4 regions of the Rossellomorea sp. ABR4_012 genome follow, and region 1 is predicted to be linked to each of the others. Evidence: riboswitches for the same ligand, from Rfam matches in the RefSeq annotation. Region 1 holds a riboswitch; each other region holds the start of a gene.
The links. A riboswitch is a leader RNA that binds a small molecule or an ion and turns the genes downstream of it on or off. The one in region 1 is predicted to bind cyclic di-GMP.
Positions count from the first base shown of each region.

Region 2: another riboswitch for cyclic di-GMP. It lies ahead of ACXAFV_RS00645 (EAL domain-containing protein); the one in region 1 lies ahead of ACXAFV_RS04465 (hypothetical protein).
Region 3: another riboswitch for cyclic di-GMP. It lies ahead of ACXAFV_RS03100 (anti-repressor SinI family protein); the one in region 1 lies ahead of ACXAFV_RS04465 (hypothetical protein).
Region 4: another riboswitch for cyclic di-GMP. It lies ahead of ACXAFV_RS03145 (hypothetical protein); the one in region 1 lies ahead of ACXAFV_RS04465 (hypothetical protein).

Region 1 covers NZ_JBSWVK010000001.1:902,911-908,399, reverse strand. Annotated here, with positions in the region: gene ACXAFV_RS04480 (cytochrome c biogenesis CcdA family protein) at 1-511, opposite strand, end outside; gene ACXAFV_RS04475 (class I SAM-dependent methyltransferase) at 828-1,403, opposite strand; cyclic di-GMP riboswitch class I at 1,731-1,824, shown strand; gene ACXAFV_RS04470 (hypothetical protein) at 1,847-2,164, shown strand; gene ACXAFV_RS04465 (hypothetical protein) at 2,243-2,515, opposite strand; cyclic di-GMP riboswitch class I at 2,663-2,751, opposite strand; gene ACXAFV_RS04460 (murein hydrolase activator EnvC family protein) at 3,017-4,342, opposite strand; gene ftsX (permease-like cell division protein FtsX) at 4,381-5,265, opposite strand; gene ftsE (cell division ATP-binding protein FtsE) at 5,255-5,489, opposite strand, start outside.
Region 2 covers NZ_JBSWVK010000001.1:127,686-133,174, reverse strand. Annotated here, with positions in the region: gene ACXAFV_RS00655 (DmpA family aminopeptidase) at 407-1,459, shown strand; gene ACXAFV_RS00650 (DNA-3-methyladenine glycosylase) at 1,557-2,141, shown strand; cyclic di-GMP riboswitch class II at 2,250-2,331, shown strand; gene ACXAFV_RS00645 (EAL domain-containing protein) at 2,462-3,130, shown strand; gene ACXAFV_RS00640 (ABC transporter permease subunit) at 3,326-5,305, shown strand; gene ACXAFV_RS00635 (helix-hairpin-helix domain-containing protein) at 5,321-5,489, shown strand, end outside.
Region 3 covers NZ_JBSWVK010000001.1:598,085-603,573, reverse strand. Annotated here, with positions in the region: gene ACXAFV_RS03125 (DEAD/DEAH box helicase) at 1-850, shown strand, start outside; gene ACXAFV_RS03120 (hypothetical protein) at 1,580-1,753, opposite strand; gene ACXAFV_RS03115 (single-stranded DNA-binding protein) at 1,772-2,146, opposite strand; gene ACXAFV_RS03110 (YwpF-like family protein) at 2,407-2,847, shown strand; gene ACXAFV_RS03105 (helix-turn-helix domain-containing protein) at 2,940-3,260, shown strand; gene ACXAFV_RS03100 (anti-repressor SinI family protein) at 3,291-3,425, opposite strand; cyclic di-GMP riboswitch class I at 3,460-3,593, opposite strand; gene ACXAFV_RS03095 (TasA family protein) at 3,987-4,643, opposite strand; gene ACXAFV_RS03090 (helix-turn-helix domain-containing protein) at 4,875-5,216, shown strand; gene ACXAFV_RS03085 (class D sortase) at 5,213-5,489, shown strand, end outside.
Region 4 covers NZ_JBSWVK010000001.1:607,037-612,525, forward strand. Annotated here, with positions in the region: gene ACXAFV_RS03130 (SWIM zinc finger family protein) at 1-161, opposite strand, end outside; gene ACXAFV_RS03135 (alkaline phosphatase) at 513-2,123, opposite strand; gene ACXAFV_RS03140 (efflux RND transporter periplasmic adaptor subunit) at 2,232-3,464, opposite strand; gene ACXAFV_RS03145 (hypothetical protein) at 3,487-4,152, opposite strand; cyclic di-GMP riboswitch class I at 4,420-4,495, opposite strand; gene ACXAFV_RS03150 (YwzD family small protein) at 4,702-4,860, shown strand; gene ACXAFV_RS03155 (helix-turn-helix domain-containing protein) at 4,945-5,358, opposite strand.

The DNA of each region.
Region 1 (5,489 bases):
AATAGACCACCAGAAGCGTGATTCCCTGAGACAGCGTAGAGCTTGCACCTGCAAGTAAAAGGATCGAAGACAGCGTCAGCCCTACACAAGGCGACCACCCGCTCGCAAAGGCCATTCCAAGCAGGACCGACCCAAATGCTGTTCCTTTCTTCTTCGTTTCAAACTGCTTTCCGCCCTTCATCAGAAACGAAAACGAAATCCAGCCCATCATCTGCAAACCAAACACGATGATCAGAATCCCTGCGATTTGCTCTATGTACATGCGATACTCGGAGAACAACCCGCCGAGAAAGCTCGCCGATGCCCCCATTAAAATAAAGATAAACGAAAACCCTGCAATGAAGCCAAACGAAAGGGTAAGCACGATTCGTCTATCTACTTGGATCCGGCCGCCTTCAGCCTGCCCGCCGGTCAAATGACTTACATACGCCGGCAGCAGCGGAAACACACACGGCGAGAAAAACGACAGCGCCCCCGCAGCCAGGGCAAACCATATTGATACCTCTGCCATACATTGTTCACTCCTTTATACCAATAGTATGGCGGGGGAATGTTAATTTTTTGTTAAGGGGTGGGGATTTTTTGTTTGGGGGGTGGTATTGATGGGGATAGTTTTGGATTTTGGGGTGCCTGGTACGATTCGGTATTTTGAGCCAGGCTCATTTTTGCCGAATTGAGCCTGGCTCAGATTTTTGCACCTGTTACAGTTGATCTTACTTTTTCTGGTGGTGTGAACCTGGTACAGTTTTACTACCATGAACGGTGCCTGGCATAATTCGGACGATTTGAGCCAGGCACAAACACCTGGCACCAACAATTCAACCCTCTCATCCCTTACGCACAACAATATAATAAACAGCCGGATGCAGATGTCCTACTGTCGTCTCGTAACCGGCTGTCCCCAGCTGATGTGCCAGCTCTTCTGAAGGAATCCGTTCTTCAAGCGGAGGTCCCATTTCCGATTCCACCGCTTCCCAGTCAAGGATGAGCCATAGGCCGTCGTCTTTCAGCATGTCATTTAAATCTTGAAATACTTTGGTCAGATTCGGCACTTCATGCAGGACGAATGCAGATACAATCTTGTCCAGGGTGTTCTTGTTAAAACTTAAGTATTCCAATGAGGATTTTTCATACTCAATATTGGTTACATTCGCTTCTTTTGCACGGTGCTGCAGATATTCGAGCATCTCTTGCTGAAGGTCGACAGCATGTACCTTGGTATCTACCGACTTTGCAATTGGAAGTGTCAGGTAGCCGTTTCCGCATCCGAGATCGGCGACGAGGTCATCTTTATTCAGTTGAAGAAGCTCGAGTACTTTGTCCACCGGCACCATTTTCTTCCGCTTTGGGTCGAGCAGTTTTGATGCTTTGTGGTGTTCAAAAAGGTGGCCGTGTCCTTGCATGGTTGGTCCCTCCGTTTTATTGGTTAGTTTTTTTAAGTAACGACGTCTGTTGAGGCAGACTATCGACGAATGATTGTTTTTAAACTATTCTCTTCACTTTTACTGATATATAGACCATTTAAACAATAGTCGCTACATGTATCTGTACTAAGATACCCTCTTATGTATGTAAGTATGATGCTTTTCTTGCCACCTATCAAGTAGAATGACTTTGACGCAGTATCAGATTTGGTATTTTAGAACTATTACTTTATCTTCATTTACGATTAACAGTATAGAACAAGTAGTGGAAATGAAAGTAAGGTGGATTTCTTTTTGACAGGGTTCTGTTGAAAAAGGCAAACTTCCTGAAAAGGAAGGACGCAAAGCTTCGGGTCTAAGGGGGACAATGGACTGCCGCTAGGATAGCCGGGCCGCCAACAAAGGATAAAGGGGAAATCATAATGACTTTTGAAGAACTGCAAACGATTAAACGTCATATATGCAGGTTAAATGCATTGATTGAATTACGAAGCGATGAACAAAAGCATGCAGGAGAGTATATCCAGCTCATACGCTCTTTTTTACGAATTCAGCCTAAAGAAGCTTACTTGCCAATGATGGAAGTGATGACGGTGATCAAATATCAAAAGCCTACTATCTTCCAATTATTGAAGCACCAGGGTCAAAGGGACCCTCATTTTGAGTTCCTTACAAACATAACAATGGATATCCGTACAGCTGAAAAGAACCTGGAACAGTGGCTGTCAATGTCTGCATAATTGAGGATTGATCTTACCGAAGAATCTATATAAATAACAAAAAACCGGCAGTCAAAAGAAGAAGACATCCGGTTTTTATTATATAATCGCTCTCTCATCTGAACTGGCTTGTTGTGAACCCTTTAGTGCTTCTAAAATAAGCACCAAGTAAAATCCCGTGTTTCCGCCTCTGCGGTCAATCAGCTGGATATCGTCTACGATTTTCTTAACCTCTTCAAAGCCCAGCCTGCTTAACACCATATCGCTGATCTCTTCCGCTGTGTAGGAGCTGAAATTCTTTAAAGAGGAACGATTTCTCCTGCAAAAACTTCTCAATTGTCTTCTGACGTCAGAAATATATACTTGTTCCATCCTCTTATCTCCTTTCTTAATTCAGAACTACCTTGCCTGCCTGCAGTGACGCTGGGATCAAACCAATAAAAATGCCCGCCAAAAAGAATGGCGGGCAATAAATGAAGCTGACAAACGGCGACAGCGTTCATTTATCTTCCAATCCTTTTCGGTAACCCGGCGGTCATAGTTTTATGAAAACGTTAGATCCGTGGCTTTGCGTCCTAATCTTTCGAATTAGTTTGCCGTTATCGAAGGTTGATTTATAGTTCAAATGATACATATTATATTTCCTTAATAATACTATAGTACCAATAATTATCAGGATTTAAAAGAGTTTTGGTGTAAATATTTTCTTTTTCGACATTAATTTCATTATACATTATAACGTATGATTTGTAAGGGTCAGGAAGTATTCTTTTATGAATATTAAAGAATAGAAAAAGAAAAATTTTCTACACTTTTATCCAAAAAAATCCTGCCATAAACATATGGCAGGATTTTTTATAGAATACTATTCTATTAGAAATTAATATATTGGCGTGGGTTTACAGAGTTGGATTTCGATGCATTCCAAGAACCTGCATGAAGTTCAAAGTGTAAATGCTGTCCGAAGGAATAACCTGTGTTACCCATGTAACCGATTTGCTGTCCTTTATCTACAGGCTGGCCGCTGCTTACTGATGAAGAAGCCATATGCGCATACACTGTAGTGAAGGTTTTTCCGTTGATTGAGTGAGTGATGTACACAACGTTACCGTAGCTGGAGCTGTATTGGCTCTTGATGACATATCCGTCAGCTGCTGCAACGATCGGCACACTTCCGCGGGCAGCGACATCGATACCATAGTGGTAACGAGCTTTCCCGTTAAGAGTATCCCATCCATACTCAGTTGTAATCGTACCTGATGCAGGACTTGTCCAAGTCCCTGAGCTTACAGGTGTGCTTGGTGCCGGTGCAGAAGAACCTCCGCCACTGCTTGCAGATTGTGCTGCTGCGCGTTTCGCAGCCTCTGCTTCAGCTTGTCTCTTCTTCTCAAGTTCACGCTGGCGGGCAAGTTCTGCTAAACGTGCCTGCTCTGCCTGGATTTCTCCGCCGATTTGCTGTTCCATTTTAGCCAGTTCATTAGATTCTTTTTCCAGGTCCGCTTTCTCAACTTTAAGGGAAGCCTGCTGTTTTTCAAGCTGCTTGAATAGTTCTGCTTTTTGTGCTTTTTCGCTGTTTAAGTCTTGCTTTAATGTTTCCAGACTTGCTTTATCATTTTCTAATTGAGCTAGTTTACCTTCAACTTCTTGTTTCTTTTTCTCTAGTTCTTCCTGGTCTCTCTTTTGCTCGTCCATGATCTTTTTATCTGCACTCACAATTGTGTTTACTGCAGTGACCCGGTTGATGAAGTCGCTGAAGCTGTCCGCACCAAGAAGGACATCAAGATAATTTGCAGAGCCGCCTTTTTCCTGAATCGCACGTGCACGTTCTTTTAAAAGTTCATTACGCTCTTTGATTTTTTCTTCCAATGCTTTGATTTCTTCTTTAAGCTTATTGATTTCTGCATTTGTCTCATCAATTTCTTTCGCTTTTTCTGCGATTTTGTTTTCGGTATCTTTTATTTTTGCGTCAAATTCTGCAATTTTCGCTTTAATTTCTTGCTGTCTACTGATGTTTGCATTGATTTCTGATTCTTTCTTATCGATTTCACCGTTGATTTTATCTTTTTTAGAGGAAACCTCATCTTGTTTCTTTTTTAGATCCTCTACAGAGGTAGCGTTAGCCGGTGTTCCCACTGCTGGAAAACTCCCGATTGTTAATGCTGCTGCAATAGCTAATGACATAAAATACTTCTTGTTCAAGCGGCATGCTCCTTTCAGCTTCTATCAACCTATCAATTTTAGACTCTCAAGAATTTACGTACAGACATGAAGCTTCCCCAAGCGCCGATCAAGCATCCCATTAATAGGATCAAGCCGTTTACTTGGTAGATGAATGGGGTAAAGTCCAATATCTGTATAAAATGATTTTGAAGTTTTGGTTTTATAAAGTCGTAAGCATAGTAATAACCTGTTGTAACAAGAGCGATCGGGATAATAGAACCTAAAACACCAAGCCATAGCCCTTCTAACACGAATGGCCAGCGGACGAACCAGTTGGTTGCACCCACGAGTTTCATTATCTCGATTTCCCTTCTTCTAGCGACAATCGTTATCTTAATTGTATTTGATATGAGGAACATCGCTGTAAACAATAGTCCGATGATCAGTACCAATCCGACGTTTCGACTCATTTCAAGGATATTGAATAACTTCTCGATCTTCGCTTCCCCGTACAACGCTTCGTTAACATTTTCATACTTGTTAATCTGAGCGGCAATTTTCCCGGTGTCGCGAGGATCTTTCGCTTTTACAATAAATACATCATATAGCGGGTTATCTTGCTCGAATAATCTAAAGTCGTCACCGAGATCTTTTACCAGATTCTGAAGTTCTTCTTCTTTGGAAGAATAATCGACGGATTCGACTTCACTTATTTTATTTATCTTTTCTTCAATGACTTTAGCTTCTTCTTCTTTCGTGCCAACTTCGAGAAGCACGCGAATTTCAACATCTTTCTCTATATCGGTTGCCACCTTGTTCATGTTTAACATCAGGACGATGAAAACACCAACAAGTAATAATGTGACGGTTACTGCACTGACGGATGCGAAGGTCATCCAGCCGTTACGGCCGATGCTCTTAAAACTTTCCCTTACGTGTCGGGCATACGTTCTAGCCTTCATAACCGTAATCACCTCGCTGTTCGTCCCGGACAATGCGGCCATTCTCGATGGCGATTACCCGATGCTTGATAGTATTTACGATTTCCCGGTTATGTGTAGCCATGATCACGGTTGTACCGCGGTTTGCGATTTCCTCAAGGATATTCATGATATCCCAGGACGTTTCAGGATCCAGGTTCCCTGTAGGCTCGTCCGCAATCACCAGCTTCGGCGTATTGACGATC
Region 2 (5,489 bases), 780 kb from region 1:
CTGCCGAAATTGGCCAGGATTGATGACAGTTATTAATATTTGCACCTTCTGCAGGCGATATCCTCTGAAATATGTGGGAGAATTGGGGAGTGCGATAGGTAGAAGTGTTGATAAGGTGTCTTGAGATGGTGCCTGGCTCAAAAAGGCTAATTTGAGCCAGGCACAAATCGGTGGAATTGAGCCAGGCACAAATCGGTGGAATTGAACCAGGCACAAATCGGTGGAATTGAACCAGGCACAAATCGGTGGAATTGAGCCGCACAAATCGATGGAATTGAGCCAGGCACAAATCGGTGGAATTGAGCCAGGCACCAGAAGAAGATCAATATTGCCGCTGCAAAAAAGGTAATAATATGTTCAGAATCGAATTGTAAAAGTAACATGTCATAAAGGAGTGTTCGCTTTAATGGTAAGAAAAAGATTGCGTGACCTGGGAGTGGAGATTGGTTCTTATTCTTGCGGGCAAGCTAACAGCATCACTGATATTAAAGGTGTTAAAGTGGGGCATCAGACACTTTATTATGAAAAAAACGGGGAAACGGTACGTACAGGTGTGACGGCTGTTTTGCCCCATGAAGGAAATATTTTCAGGGAAAAAGTGTACGCTGCCAGCCATGTGATCAACGGATTCGGTAAGACGGCGGGGACGATACAAATCGAGGAACTGGGTGTGTTGGAAAGTCCAATCATGCTGACCAATACACTTTCTGTCGGGGATGTCATGAAGGGGACGGTCCAATATTTAATGGAGGAATGCCCGGAGATTGGAGATACAACAGGGACGGTCAATGTGTTTGTCGGGGAGTGCAATGATGGGTATCTGAATGACATCAGGGGGCTCCATGTGACCCCTGAAGATGCGAAAGAAGCAATACATAAAGCTCACTCGGAATTGGTTGAAGAAGGGTGTGCAGGCGCAGGAACTGGAATGCTATGTCTAGGATATAAGGGAGGCATTGGGACAAGTTCACGGCAGCACAGATTTAGCGAAGAGCTATATTCGGTAGGTGCGCTTGTGGTAACGAATTTCGGCAGACGCAGTGATTTGCGCATCCCTGTGGAAGTTGAAAAGGAAGAGGGTGAGGTTCCTGATGGATCCATTATGATTATTTTGGCAACAGATGCTCCGATGAATGAAAGGCAGCTTAAGCGGCTGGCTAAGCGGGCGTCATTCGGCCTTTCAAGGACCGGTTCTTATGCGGCCCACGGAAGCGGTGATATTGTCCTTGCGTTTTCCACAGCCCACAAGGTGCCGCATCAACCATCTGAAGACAATACATTAACATACTCGTTCATTAAAGAAGATGGTGAGATTATTTCAACACTTTTTGAAATGGCTGTTGATAGTGTCGAGGAAGCAATATGGAATGCCTTGGCTAAAGCGGAAACGACGACAGGAAGAAATGACCGGAGAGTGGAAGCCATTCCATTGGAGCGACTGACCTGTTTAAGGAGATAATGAAAAAGGAAAGCAAAGTCTTGCCATCATAAAAGGTTTTTTCCTCCAGGAAAAGAGGAAATATAAAAGGAAGGATTACGTAAGGGATGTGAAAAAGATGAACTACACACCTTTGCCTCTCTCTTTTTACGAACTGCCCACCTTAGATCTTGCTCAATCACTTTTAGGGTGTGTGCTCGTAAAAGAAACCGAGGAAGGAATCGCTTCAGGCTACATCGTGGAAACTGAAGCTTATCTGGGTCCCGAAGACAGGGCCGCCCACAGCTTTGGAAATCGCCGGACAAAGCGGACGGAAATCATGTTCCATGAAGCGGGCCGGGTATATACATATTTGATGCATACTCATTGCCTCGTCAATGTGGTATCCGCTGGAGTCGGGGTGCCGAACGCTATTTTAATCAGGGCGGTCGAACCGTTGGAGGGCCTGGAGTTAATGAAAGAAAGAAGAAAAGGCCATCCGATGAAAAACTGGACGAGCGGTCCAGGTAAATTGACGAAAGCTTTAGGGATTACCATGGAGGACTATGGGAGGTTCTATACTGAACCGCCGCTTATCATCGCGGAGGGGTATACCCCTCCCGAAATTGCTTCCGGTAAAAGAATCGGCATCGATAACACAGGGGAAGCAAGGGATTATCCATGGCGCTACTGGGTTAAAGGGAACCTTTATATTTCCAGATAGCACAACAGATTCTAAATTTTCAAATAAATAATGAAAAAATACTCCCAATGTACTAGTTTTATGGTATATTTTACTTATTAAGATTGTTTTCTACATAAAATGATAAATTTCGCATTGGGAGCTGTGAACCTGAATGATAGATGGGCGCTTACATTCAGGGGAGCTAGTAGCGCAACCGACCACATACGAACGTAATCCAAGCGTTCTTTCATGTGGTTTTTTTATTTAAGAAAAAGAGTTCTGTTCCAAAAACATACGATAAAGAGAGTACAGGGGTTTTATGAATATATTTACGATTTTTCAAGAGGACTTTATTTATCATGATTATCAGCCTTTATACACAATTGATCGCTGTCTATCGCTTTACGGATATGAAGCGCTGCTCAGGAATACACATCAGGAGAATCCAGAGACGCTTTTTGACAGCAATGAGGGCTAACATATTGTATAAGCTTGATACCTTATCGATTTCAAAAGCAATCGAGGGATTCTTGCATAATCGGAATCAAAACGGAAAACTGTTCTTGAATGTGTATGTGACCACGATCTTACATCCAAGCTTTCATAGATATTTCGACTATCTCATGGAGACCTACCCTCAACTTCAAGGGCGCCTTGTTTTCGAGCTGAATGAATCAACTTCAGATGAGCTCTGGCAGAATCCGTTATTGCTGAAGGCTCTAAAGAATCTAAAACAATACAATGTTTTATATGCCATTGATGATTTCGGGCAAGGAACAGCCTCTATAAAAAAGTCCATAGAATTTGAACCTGACATTATCAAGCTTGATCGATACTTTGCAAAAAATCTTGCTGAGAGTGAAAGGAAACAGCGTTTTATCTCTTTCTTTAATCAATTTTACGGAAGCGATACACTCATCATTTTAGAAGGAATTGAACAGGAAGAAGATATGCTTGTGGCCAAGCAACTTGGCATCACAATCGGGCAGGGCTATTTTCTGGGCCGTCCGAGTCAGCTGCTGGCATAAATAAGGAAGATCGGGATGCTTAGTCACCATCATGACTGAGTGTCCTGATTTTTTTATATGCTTAAAAGTTTTTATTGCTGTGTCTCAATGAGCCGTTCCGCTATTTATTTGATACTGAATTGTTAAAATTGAAATAAAATTGAAAAAATTTACATTATCCATTAAACTGAAGAAAAAGATAAAAAGGGGATTACTATGAGATTTTTGAGGTTTCCACTAAAATTCGTGTTCTATTATTTTCTTGGTTTTCTAGGGATCATTGCCATCAGCGTTGCCCCTCAAGCCATGAGAGAAAGGGGACTGTATAACTTTATCGGGTACTCCGAAGAAGTGATTAAGTTTTTCTTTGCGTTTTGGGATAAAGAAAATTGGAGTTATTCATATAAAGGATATACGGAACATTTCATGGATATGCTTTGGGGCCCTTATCTGTATTCTTTGCAAGTATTAGGCGGGGCCTTGGCAATCGGACTTGGATTCGGGCTTATTTTGACTATCATTACGGTATTTCTTCCCCGTTGGTTATCATCACCTCTAAAGAAACTGTTGAACCTCCTGGAAACTGTTCCGGATCTTATGTTTGCTTTCATGCTCCAGTTGTTCATTGTCTTCGTCTTTAAAAAATTCGGCTTCGAGCTCATGCAGTTTACGGAACTGGGAGATGAAAAAGTCTATCTTGCACCCATGATTACCCTCTCGATCATCCCGATGATCTCGTTCTTTCGTATTCTTCTTCTGATAACAGAAGAAGAACTCTTAAAGCCTCATATTGAATTTGCTCAGAGTAAAGGCATGTCCAAGGGAAAAATCCTGTTGTCCCATGTATCTAAAAATATTTCACCAAGCCTTTTTTATCATGGAAAAATCATCATTTGGGGAATGCTTTCAAGCTTATTTGTCATTGAAACCATTTTTAATATGAGAGGAATCACATACTATATCGTGCAGGATTTCAGGCCGATGGTCATCGCCATTTCGCTCATTCTGATTTTCACGCCTTTCTTCGTTGTTTATCAGGGTGTATACCTGTGGGTTAATTCAGCCAGTAATGAAGATGACACCAAGTATAAAAAGGACAAAACAAAATGGACTGAATGGCGGATATGGGGATGGCTTGCTGCCATCAGAAAATTGTGGTGGCAGCATATGCACAACCCTAAGTTTGCTTTAGGGTGCAGTGCATTGTTTATTATGATTATGTATAGCTTTCTCTACCCGTTATTTAAGGAGAATCCAATCCATTACATTAAATATCTGAAAAATGATGAAGGCCGGATTGTTTCAGGTCCTCCGCATGAACCGTCCGACCAAATGATCCTTGGATCGGATATTTATGGGTACAGCATTATGGATCAACTGATTGTCGGGGCGAAATATACGCTGCTGTTTGCTTTGATTGTTGCCTTATTACGGGTCATAGGCGGATTTTATTTAGGAGTGTTTTATCATTTTCATCTAAAAGAAAGAAGGAAGAATTGGCTCGATCGGCTGATTGATTCCATACACTTTCTTCCACTGAGTTTGATTGCATACCTGCTGCTTAGACCTGTTTTATGGGGATTGCCCGTACTTGGTTGGGATAACTCAATGTTTGAACGCCTTGTGTTTGAAGCAATGGTCCTCACGATACTCGTACTGCCGTTAACCACGGTATTAATCGGAAATGAAATGAAGCTGATAGGGAAAAAGGATTTTGTGCTATCTGCGAAACTATTGGGAGGGAGCAATAAGCATTTGCTTTGGACCCACTTATTCCCTCATCTTGCACCGAGATTGTTCATTATCTTCGGCCACCAGTTTATTCAGACTCTATTGATTCTAGTACATTTAGGCTTGTTCCACCTATTTCTTGGAGGGACCATCATTTCGGGTGGAGATATGCCAGATCCCCCTAAATCAGGGACCTTTGAATGGTCAGGCTTAATAAGCTCAGCCAGATATTCACTGATGACAGGGAAATATTGGATTGTCATGGCTCCCCTGGTGGCATTTATGATCACCATTATAGCGATGCAGCTCATTGTTCAAGGAGTAAAGGAAATCCAGCAGCAAAAGGTGGGCGTGCTGATAAACAATACCCCTATCAAGAGCAAACACAAATCAATGAAAAAGAAAGCGTACCATCCTGTAATGGGAGATTTTCAATTGACAAAGCAGCAGACGTATAAAGGATAGAAGGAGTTGAAAGATATGAGCAATAAAAGTCCTAAACTTCCTTTGACAGATGAGGAAAGAACATTACTTCGCCGAGCGAAAATAAAACTAAGCATGGTAAATCAGATTACTCCTGAAGAACTGAGTGAAAGACTGGAAATCCCCTTTGAAAGAGCCAGATACCTGGTGGGAATGTCCATTTTCC
Region 3 (5,489 bases), 300 kb from region 1:
CTATATCGCTCCGATTGAAAAAGACGAATCTCAGGAAAAAGTACGCGAGCTTCAGGCAAAAATCAAACCGTTTCTGCTGCGGAGAACGAAGAAGGATCCCGAAGTCGAGCTTAATCTTCCCGAGAAGATTGAGCAAAAAGAGTACTGCAGCTTGACCGCTGAGCAGGCGGCACTCTATGAGCAGCTTGTGCAGGAAACGTTGATGAAAGTCGAGACACTGAGCGGGTTCGAGCGTAAAGGATTGATTTTACAAATGTTGAATCAATTGAAGCAGCTTTGTAACCATCCTGCTCTTTATCTAAAAGAGCCAACTCCTAGATCTATCCTGACCCGTTCGGAAAAAATGCAGAAGCTGAAAGACATTGTGGAAGCCGCTCTCGAATCAGGAGAGGCTACATTGATTTTCACTCAATACATTTCCATGGGTGAGATGATCCAGGAAGTCATGAAGAAAGAATTCGCTGTCGATGTGCCATTTTTGAATGGAAGCATGGCCAAAGGGAAGCGTGATGAACTAGTGGAAAGCTTCCAAAACGGTGAATTCCCAGTCTTTCTTCTTTCCTTGAAGGCAGGCGGTACCGGATTGAATCTGACCGCTGCCAACCACGTCGTCCACTACGACCGCTGGTGGAATCCAGCAGTCGAGAATCAGGCGACCGACCGTGCTTACCGCATTGGGCAGAGTAGGTTTGTTCATGTTCATAAGCTTGTGTCATCAGGGACACTTGAAGAGAAAATTGATGCGATGCTTGAGAAGAAGCAAGCGTTGAACGATGAAATCATTAGAAGCGATCAGTGGGTTACTGAGTTGTCAGATCAGGATTTGCAGTCGTTGTTGGTGTTGGAATAGATTTTGGTGGTAGACCCCTTTCCTTTTGGAGAGGGGGTTTTTCTATTTGCAATCCAGCTAGTGTAAAAATAGTTTTTTGGAGTAGCTCACCATTTTTGTGGATATAGCCTGTTCCAGCTGTTGATTGGAGTGGAAGACGTAGACTCCTGCGGGAGAAGTGGCCAATGTGAGACCCCGGAGGCGAAGCTGAGGAGGCTCACGGGTCACCCGCGGAAAGCGAAGTCTTCCACGGAAATCAACAGCGGTGATCAGCAGAGTCAATGATGTTTCTGCTATCCCCCTCCTAAATTAGAATAATTCTCAGAAGATCATATACTTCTAAAATGGAACGTATTTTTTGTCGAATGGATCATAAAGTTGGAAAATGGACCATAAATCCTGGAAATGGATCATATTTCCCCAGAATGGCTCATATATGGAGGCTAGGCTGCTTTTTCCTTGTCTTTGAACTAGCAAGCTCCAACTTTTCTCCTCCTCTCTCTGTAAAACCACAAAAAAACAGCCGGCTCCAATGGAAACCGACCCTACATGAAGACATATTGGGGAACTTACAAAACTACTTCACTACTTCCTTACGATATTCTATTTCTAACGAGGTATGTTAGAGGGATGACGCGGTGACATGATGACAATTGGACTTTGAGACAAACACTTATAGGTTGGACAGAAATTATTTACGAATAGGATGTACGTTTGAAGGGTTCTAAGTTGGAGAGAAATCGAGGTTCCTTAAGATGTAGTCTGCAGAATGGCACTCGGGTGTTCATATCCTTGCTCGAGTGCGGTTACCCGTTGTGAGAGGTAGAAATTCTCGACGTTGGCACGTGCTACTTTCTTGATCAGGTCTTCATTCAGTTTTTCTAGTCGATCGATTCGTTGTTCCAGCGATTGCAGGGTTGCCATATGTGCCCCTCCCTTCTTTTAAAATGGCAGTTCGACCGGTTCTTTCGCCGGCTGCTGTTCTCTGTCAGGCTGCGGCTTTGAATCCATGAATCGTATCGAATCAGCCACTACCTCGGTGACATAGATCCTTTTTCCTTGATCATTTTCATAATTGCGGGTTTGAATGCGGCCGGTGATGCCGACGACCGAGCCTTTGCGGCAATATTTCTCCGTGTTATCGGCCGCCTTGTTCCATATCTTGCACATGACGAAATCCGTCTCCACCTGTCCCTGCTGGTTTTTAAACTGGCGGTTGACGGCAACCGTTACATTGAGGACCGACCTGCCTTCCATCGTTTTCCTCGCTTCGGGATCCTTGGTCAGCCTTCCCACCAGGGTTACTTGATTGATCACCTTTGTTCTTCACTCCTTTCTCTTTGGAATAATTTCATCTTACCCTCCCCTCCTAAGCTTGTAAAATCGTTAATTTCTGAATTTCAGAGCCTAAGCAGCCTCAAATTTGGCAAATTCGCCTAGGGAGATTTCCGATTTTCAACGCAAAATAAGCCCAAATATCAGAAATCAGACTTTTTTAACACAATTTGATATTATGGATTCTTTTTACGCTGTGATATAATTTTTAATAATAACCTATTTATAGGAGATGTTCGTTCATGAAAACTTTTAAAGTGATTTCACTGCAGGTAGTTGATAATGATGAACTCCAGGATTTTGATATTGAGGACGGTTTGATCATCAATAAAGAGGATGAGAAGAGTACGTGGCTTGTCGAAACGTATATGTCACAAGAACACATTGAATTTTTTCAAAAGGCCCAGCAGCAAAAGGGGGATTTGGAAATCCAGGTCGTCATCTCCCATAAAGCCAATGATCCTGCCGCTTTCATGACGTCCATACGCTGCATCAAGAAAATGAACGGCCGGATGAGTATTTTATTTGAAGGAAAATTAAAGAAGCAGCGCAACGAGTATGCCGAGCTACTGTTGGACGACTTGCTGCAAAAAGGATATTCCGGTGAAGAATTGATGAAAGAATTCCGCGAGAAGATGGTGTCCAAGCCGCGCATTCCAGTTACATCAAAACCGAGCGTCTAATTTTACGAGAATATGTAAACTTCTTATAGAGTAGATGTTGACGGTTTGTTATAATAAGATTATCGATACGATTCAATAGGTAGGTGTCCACAATGATTGGGGAGAGAGTGAAAAAGTATAGACAGGAAAAGAGAATGTCTATGACAGAGCTGGCCGAAAAAGCTGGGGTTGCCAAGTCATATTTGAGCTCCATTGAGCGCAACATTCAACAAAACCCATCCATACAGTTTTTAGAAAAGGTTTCTGCCGCTTTGGGAATCTCGATGGACGCATTATTACACGATGAATCCGAAAACACAGCAGTCGATCGCGAATGGATCAAAATTGCTGAGGAAGCGATGGATTCTGGTATTACAAAGGAACAGTTCCGTGAGTTTATTGAATTTAATAAATGGAAATTAGGAAATAAATAAAGTCTTGCAGTCTCTGCAAGACTTTTCACATTATACGATTTTATATTCTTCAGCTGCATTTTTGCTATGATTTTGTAAATATTCTCTAATATCATTCTTTGAAATCCCTGCATCAAGTGCCTGCTTCACTAGTTCAATCCATTCCAGATCAAGTTCACGCTTCATCAATACCATTCCTCCCAAAATACATATATGTATTTCAGGCAATCCAGCCATCTTAGTCGTCCAATGTGCATTTTTTCTATGTAGGTTGATTTCAATTTGTTCACATCTTCTTACCTTAGACCCGTGACTTTGCGTCCCTACTTTTCAATAGGTTTGCCTTTGTCTGACTAGCCCCTTAGAACTATACCCATTATACTAACGATGAACCTTTAAAACTGTTGTTTTTTGTCTTTTCTGACAATTATTTTTACACTTTTTTCCTACATAGTTTGTTGTTTTTTGACAGGAGTTTAACGACTTTATCTATAATGTGCTATTTGTTAAAAGAAACGACGAATACTTATGTCGAATTACTGCGAATAATTACTACTTAGTTGATTTTGGTAAGCTTCTAATTTTTTCTTCAAAGGAAGGACTTTATCATTAATATTATGGAAAGTGTTGGAGTTATAAAAAGAGTGGTTAGTCAAATCATGTCCACAGGATGGACAGATCCATTGACCGGTTTCCGAACTGCTGAAGGATGCTCTTTTACAGCGAGTACATATTTTTTTATACATACTATACTTCTTTCCTTTCTTTAAGGGAAATTTCAGGGAGTTTAATTTTTGTTGATACAAACTTTCTCCTTGTAAACATGTATAAGCATATTCCCAATATAAATAGTACACTTCCCATCAATAAATATTTGAAATATTCAGTTGCTGTATCAGGTAAGATATTTCCTCCAGCGACTGGAGTAACTGCACCATCGGGTCCTTCCACCAGAAAACTGAACTGAAATTCTGTCGATAACCCTTGAAATTCATTCCCAAGCTCATATGGTATTTCTATGGTAATTCCTAATGTTTCAGAAGAACTACTTTCTAAAGCTCGAAGATCTAGTGTTTTGAAATCCTTAACTTTTCCTTTTACCAAAATTTCCTTCATATCACTGATTTCCAAGATTAATTCATTGTAGAACTTTTCAGATCCTCTTAAAAATGTGTTAGAAAAAAGATAACGGAAATCCTGTTTCCCGTTATTTGATATTGTTATTTTTCTTGATATTTTATCCCCCGGTTTAACATTTGTAAGATTGAACAAAACCGGTGATGGACTAATAGAGATATCTATATCTCCTTGTACTTTACTGTTCTCTTCTGCTTGTAAATTATCAGGAGTAAACAAAAACAAAAAAATGATAAAAATACTAATGATTTTATTAAATTTCTTCATATTAAGTCTCCTTTGATTATGTTTTTCCTCCTGCATTTCTCCGATTGTTCTTTTTAAAGAACTTATGATTTCAGTATATTAAACTAGATTCTATTTTTAAAGGATTAAATTTCTTTATTTTATTGATTTTCTACTACTATTTCGTTCTTTATATAGAATTAACTCTTAAATGCTCACTTTTTCGTTTTTTATAAATTACACTTTGTTCTATATAATGAATATATCTGATTTATGAAAGGGCTGAGTGCATTGGTAGGTGAGGTCTTAAAACATTACAGGGAAGAAAGGGGGATGACGATCAATGAGCTCTCACATTTAGCAGGAATCTCTAAGTCCTACATAAGCTCAATTGAGAGAGGATTGCAAAAAAACCCCAGCATACAGGTTCTTCAAAAATTAGCTGAGACCTTGAATATATCACTCAGCCAATTACTTGAATTCAAATCGGAAAGTCTTTCTATCGATGAAGAATGGCTGCAGTTAGTTAAAAAAGCTATAGAAGAAGGGCTTACCAAACAAGACTTTCTGGATTATATCCGATTTATCCAATTTAAAAAGGAGCAAAGCATGTGAAAATTCATTTTTTAAAATTTTTAAGTGTTGTCTTACTGATTGGCGGCGGGGCGTTATTGGGGATTTCCGGATATCAAATAATAAATCAAGAGCTACAGGAAAAGAAAGCATTGGGAGATGCACTTAACATCGTAAAGGCAATTGGAAATGATAAGACAGATCATTCAAGTGAAATTACCTATTCATTTTTGCAAGGTGATGTAGTGGGTATCCTCACAATCCCCAAATTAAAAAAGGAACTGCCAATTATTGAAGGTACAGAGGAGGAGGAGT
Region 4 (5,489 bases), 300 kb from region 1:
TCATCACGGACCTTTACGTTCGACACCAGGTTCTGACGAAACAAAAGAAGCCCTTTTGAGACAATATTTCTTCCTTCGTCGGTACCCGGGTTCAGCTCGCCCTGTATCGCCCGACTCATCGGAATTAATTTATCCTTCAATTCTTCAATTCGAATCGCCATCGAACAATCTCTCCCATCTATAAAATCGCATTCTTTTATTATAACGTATATCGGGTAGCAAATGGAATATAAGAGGGAAAAGTGCGGAAGTTGGGGAAGGATGGGGGAGATATTTCTCGGGAAATGTCGAAGGGTTGGGAGTGGGAGAGGGTGTGAGACTGCCTTTATTTTGGTGCCTAGTACAAATAATGGGGGATGTACCAGGTACACCACCCTAGAATTGTACCAGGAACAGATCGAACTTTTGTACCTGGTACAAAACCAACATATTGTGCCAGGCACAAATCACCTCATCTGTGCCTGGCACACACCATGGCACCACAACAAACGAAGCCCAGCCACCGCCAAAACCTACTCCTCCAAATGAATATAAAAAGTCCCGCCGCTATGAACATTCACACTCTTCAACTCCACTGCCTCACCATCCCTCATATAATAATTCTTATTCTCAGGAAAACGAAGCTCCTCTTCACCGCGGTTAACGACAAGTTCAGGATTCTTTGTATCCCGCTTATCAATCAGAACCTTGTATCCTTTCTTCTTAAAAAATCTCTTCCCGTCCACATACCAATCTGAAAAACTGTCTAAAGAAAAACCAAGATAGCGGGCAAACACCTTTGGCAGTTCTGTATTTTCAATCAATCCCGCAGGCTTACCGGGTCCATATCCATAAAGAAACACATCCTCACCAGTATGGCCATGAGTGGAGAACCCTATATTCGCTCGCTTCGCCAGCAGCTTGACCATTTCATTCTCCAAGTCCTCGACATCTTTAGCTTCTTTCATCAAACAGTATTCTTTCTTGCTCAATCCAGACAGCCCGTAAGACTGCAGCACATCTTTCAAATTCGAATGGTCATCCTTCAATTGGGAAGTAGCACCCTTCACCGTAAATTCGGCTTTTTTCAACGGTTCTATGAATGTTTCAATAGGCTGATTCTTATACGTTTTATCAGTATCTCGATTACCAAGGGTCAACCCGCTGTTCCCGTGATCCGTAACCGCAACGACCATGGTATTTCCATCTCGCTCCGCATATTCCAACGCTTCACCTACGGCCAGGTCAAAGCTCAACACCTCACTGATCATCCCGACAGGATCATTCTTATGCGCCGCCCAATCCACCTTGCTGCCTTCCACCATCAGAAAAAAACCTTTCTCATTAACTGATAATCGTTCAATTGCCGCCTTCGTCATCTCAGCAAGCGTCGGTTCATCCGGCTTCAGCGCCTTTCGGTCAAAATCATAAGCCAGATCCTCCTCGGCAAACGCCCCCCACAGCTTATCGGCTCCAAGACTTTTTGAAAGCCCGTCCCTCGTTGCGGTGAAGGAGTAAAGGGGGTTGGATTTTATCTTAGTAACAAGGTTTTCGCCGTCTTCGCGGGAGATTTGTTTGGTTTTGAGCATGCCGTCGTCATTTTTGACTGAGTTTTTGGATTTTGGTTTGAGCCAGGCAGCACCGCCGCCGAGGATGACGTCGAGGTTCTGGTAGACCTGCTGTTCACCGATGTCCCCGAATTCATCGCGGTTCAGCACATGGGCAGTGAAGGCAGCAGGAGTTGCGTGCTGAACAGGGGAGGTCGCCACGATTCCCCCTGCATAGCCGGACAGCTTGGCTGCCTCCAACACGGTCAGAACCGGTTTACCGTCAGCGTTCATGCCGATATAGTCCGCCTTTGTTTTCTCCCCGATCGACATTGCGGTTCCTGCAGCCGCAGAATCCGTGATGGCAGATTCCCCGGAATAGGTTCGTACGCCTCCGACAAGGATTTTATCAAGGTTGAGTCCGGAACCTTTATACCATCTTGAAAGTGTGACGATATCGGAATTTGTGCCGTCCATGATCATGAAGATGACATTTTTCTTGGGAGGGGTGGCGGCAAATCCGCAGGTGGAAGGGAAAGAGAATGCAAGCAGGGACAGAAGGATGATGACAATGAGTGCAGATTTGAAGGTTTTCATGGAATCGTCTCCTTTAAATGAGTGTCAGATACACTTAGTATCAACACTCATAAAGAGACTATGTATAAAAGAGACCCGCTCCAAATCAGGGCGGGTCTCCTCGAAACATTATTTTCTTTCTAATATTCCTAACAACAGATTTTCCAAAACAGTCGGCCGGTCCATTTTCTTCAAATCTCTCAACTTGATTTTATCCCAATCGAGAGCGGTAATGAATGAAGCGCCATTTCTCAAAGCAGGGATTTCATCAGGGTTTACGATGAAATATTCGCCGGCTTTTACGCCGGATTTGATTTGCACCTTGCCGTCTACCTGCAGTCCGGTTTCAACGGTTTTCTTTTTCACTACACCTTTATCCGTCAGCACCCAGACATGTTTTTTTGAGCCTGATTTTTCAACAGCCGTCACCGGTACGACCAGAGTGTTCTTTACTTCATCGGTGATCACTGACACTAGTACATGGTGGCCAGGCAGCAGTTTGTTGTCTTCGTCCTCAAGCTGAATTTTTATCGGATACATGCTGTCCGTTTCTATGTGAGGATCTCTTTTAGGAAGGGAAGAGACATCAGTAACAATCCCTTTTTGAGTTTTCTTCTCTACTTCGGACTGTACTTTTGCGTTCATGTTTTCTTCAACGTCCATGATTTCTTTTTCCGTTAAGTCAGTCGTAATCACCGTAGCTTCAGAAGCGATTGTGATCAATGGATTCTGGACAGAGTGGGAAAGGTTTTTGACGATACCATCCCCGCTGCTTTCGACTGTCAGTGTCGTTTCATATGATTGAAGGTCTGAAATTTGACGCTCTAGGCTGTCGATTTGATTTTCCAGTCGGTCAATTTCAAGTTCCCGAGAGGCGATTTCCTTCTTAATGTCATATTCTGTTTCAAGGGCACTTGCTTCGAGCGGCATCTCCTCTTCATCATAAGAAGAAGGGAGTGAGTTCTCGAGCCGTTCCAAATCCGAGATATTGTCTTCGATGCTGTCGATTTCATCTTCGAGCTGGTCGACTTCTGATTCGAGGACGTCTTTCTGCCCTGTAAAATCAGTGACTTCGTACTCATATAGAGGCGTTCCTGATTTCACTTCGTCGCCTTCTTTAACGAGGAACTTCTTGAAGGAGCCGAATTCATCGTTGAAATAAAGGTAGGTTTCTTCTGCAGATGTGGCGACACCGGATTTAGAGAGCTCTTTTTGTAAGTCGTCTTTATCGAATGCGTCCCACTCTTCAATCCGGACTTCCCGGTCGACTTTGCTCTTTGCTTTTTCAATTAGATAAGCATTCGTCCCTACAAATAGGAGAGACAAAGAGAGACCGGTGTATAATAGTTTTCGTTTATTCATAAATGATCCCAGCCTTTAGACGTTAAATTAATGTTGAAAAATCGATATAGGCTAAAAATGCAGTGATGGCCCAGAAGAATAGATTCGTTAGTAAGATGACTGTCCAAATCAGCCAGTTTTTTTGTTCGGTAAGACGTTTAAGCCCTTTGTATTGGATGTAGAAAATCCAGATTTTAAATAAGGAAAAGCTGCCTAAGAAATAAATGACCCAAGGTTTCGCTGTTATGTACTGGGCGATGACTCCGAGTGATAGTGGAGACGAAAACCAATCCAGTGAGAAGAATAGAGATAATGGGATGTAGGTCAATCTCTCAAGTAATAAGATAAGCAGTACTAATCCTTGAACAATGACGAGTTTTCGGTATTCACCTTTCTCGGAAATCGTCCAGAAAATGATACTTGGAATAAATATAATAATGATGGAATAGAATATCCCGTTAAGGATCCTTCCTGCGAAAAACAGGAACTTCTCTAATTCAAGTAAAGCAGGGGTAAGTTTGTTCAACTCTTTTGAAAGTGGATCCATTCCTATACCGAAAGAGGAAATCAAACCAAAAGTTAAGGCGGATAACAGAATCATACGAAATATGTTCTTTAGGTACCCCTTTGGATTTTCCGTGGTTGACAGGTCATAGAAAAAGAAAGAAGGGCTTTTTAGTCCCTTAAATATATTTATTTCTTTTAGCATAGCGGTTTCCTCCAAGTAGTATAGGCTGCATCTAATATTCTATCGAAAAAACGAGAACTTTTCCATATATTGTAGAATAATAGAAGAAACCAATAAAAAAAAGCGTCAAAAGACGCCTTTTTTAGAAACCATATGTGAGAAGTGTGGTTCCTGCTATTACGATACCAGTTACGGTGAAAATTCCTATGTACATCATAATTTTTCTTTTTTTCTTTTTAATCATTATCTCTTCTGGTGTTAAAAACGACAAATTTATCACTCCTTGGTTTTGGTAGCTGGCTGGCGTTGGATAGCCCCTATAGCTTTGCGTCATCACCTTTCGATGATTTTGCCTTTAGTCAGAACCTTACAATATAGTGTATCATTTTCCCTCCTCTATATCGGAATAAACATAAAAGATAAAAATAGGAAAAAAGTCATTATTCTTAAAAGTATTCCTTTTGTTATGTGTATAAATCTGGTAATATATCTATTAATTGATGTTTGAACTTTCGACAACTAGTGTAATAAAGTAGTAGAAACTGTTTTTAATTGTAGGAGGTTGTCTTTTTGAGCAAGAAAGTCAGCAAAGAGCAGCATGTTCTCTCTGTCATGCAAAAAGCATTCGACAAAGGACAGCAGGGAAACATGGATGCAAATAAAATGTTAAATTGGCTAAAACAAGAACTTCAAAGTGAATATACATTACAAAATGAAAAAGCACTCTAAAACAAATTGTTTTAGAGTGCTTTTTCACGTTAAAGTAACGAGGGACGGGCCTTTAGCGAGCTAAAGGCCCGTCCCTACAATTCATCACCAATCCTGAGCGTAGTTGTAGAGGGAGCTTGCCTGGCTGGCGAATTTTTCTTTTCGCTTTTCTGTTTGATAGGTGAGAGAAGCTAATGTGCGCTTTAATTTAGGGTGATCATTCAGCATTTGGATGATTGCAGCTGTTTCCTCATCTTCGAATGATTCCCTCAAGACCATGGGGTCAGGGGTGTACCCATCTGCTTTTTCTCCATAAATGATCCGGTTCATTTCTTCCGTAGGGATTTTATACACTTCTTTAAATCTGCGCAGCATCTTTGAAGGTATTTCCCTCTTGCCGCGTTCATAATTCGACAGACTGCTTGATCCGATGTTCAGCCGCTCTGCAGCTTCTCCCTGAGACAAATCGAGTACTTCTTTTCGGTACCGCTGTAATTCTTCGTGTAATTCCAATTCCATACGTTTCACCGACTATCCCTTTTTCCTTCAAGATAATCTTTTTAACTTCGGTATCTGGATTATTCGACGAATTGAAAAGTTAATGTACTTTTCAATTTGTTGTTAAAAAAATTAACTGTACCAAATTCCGT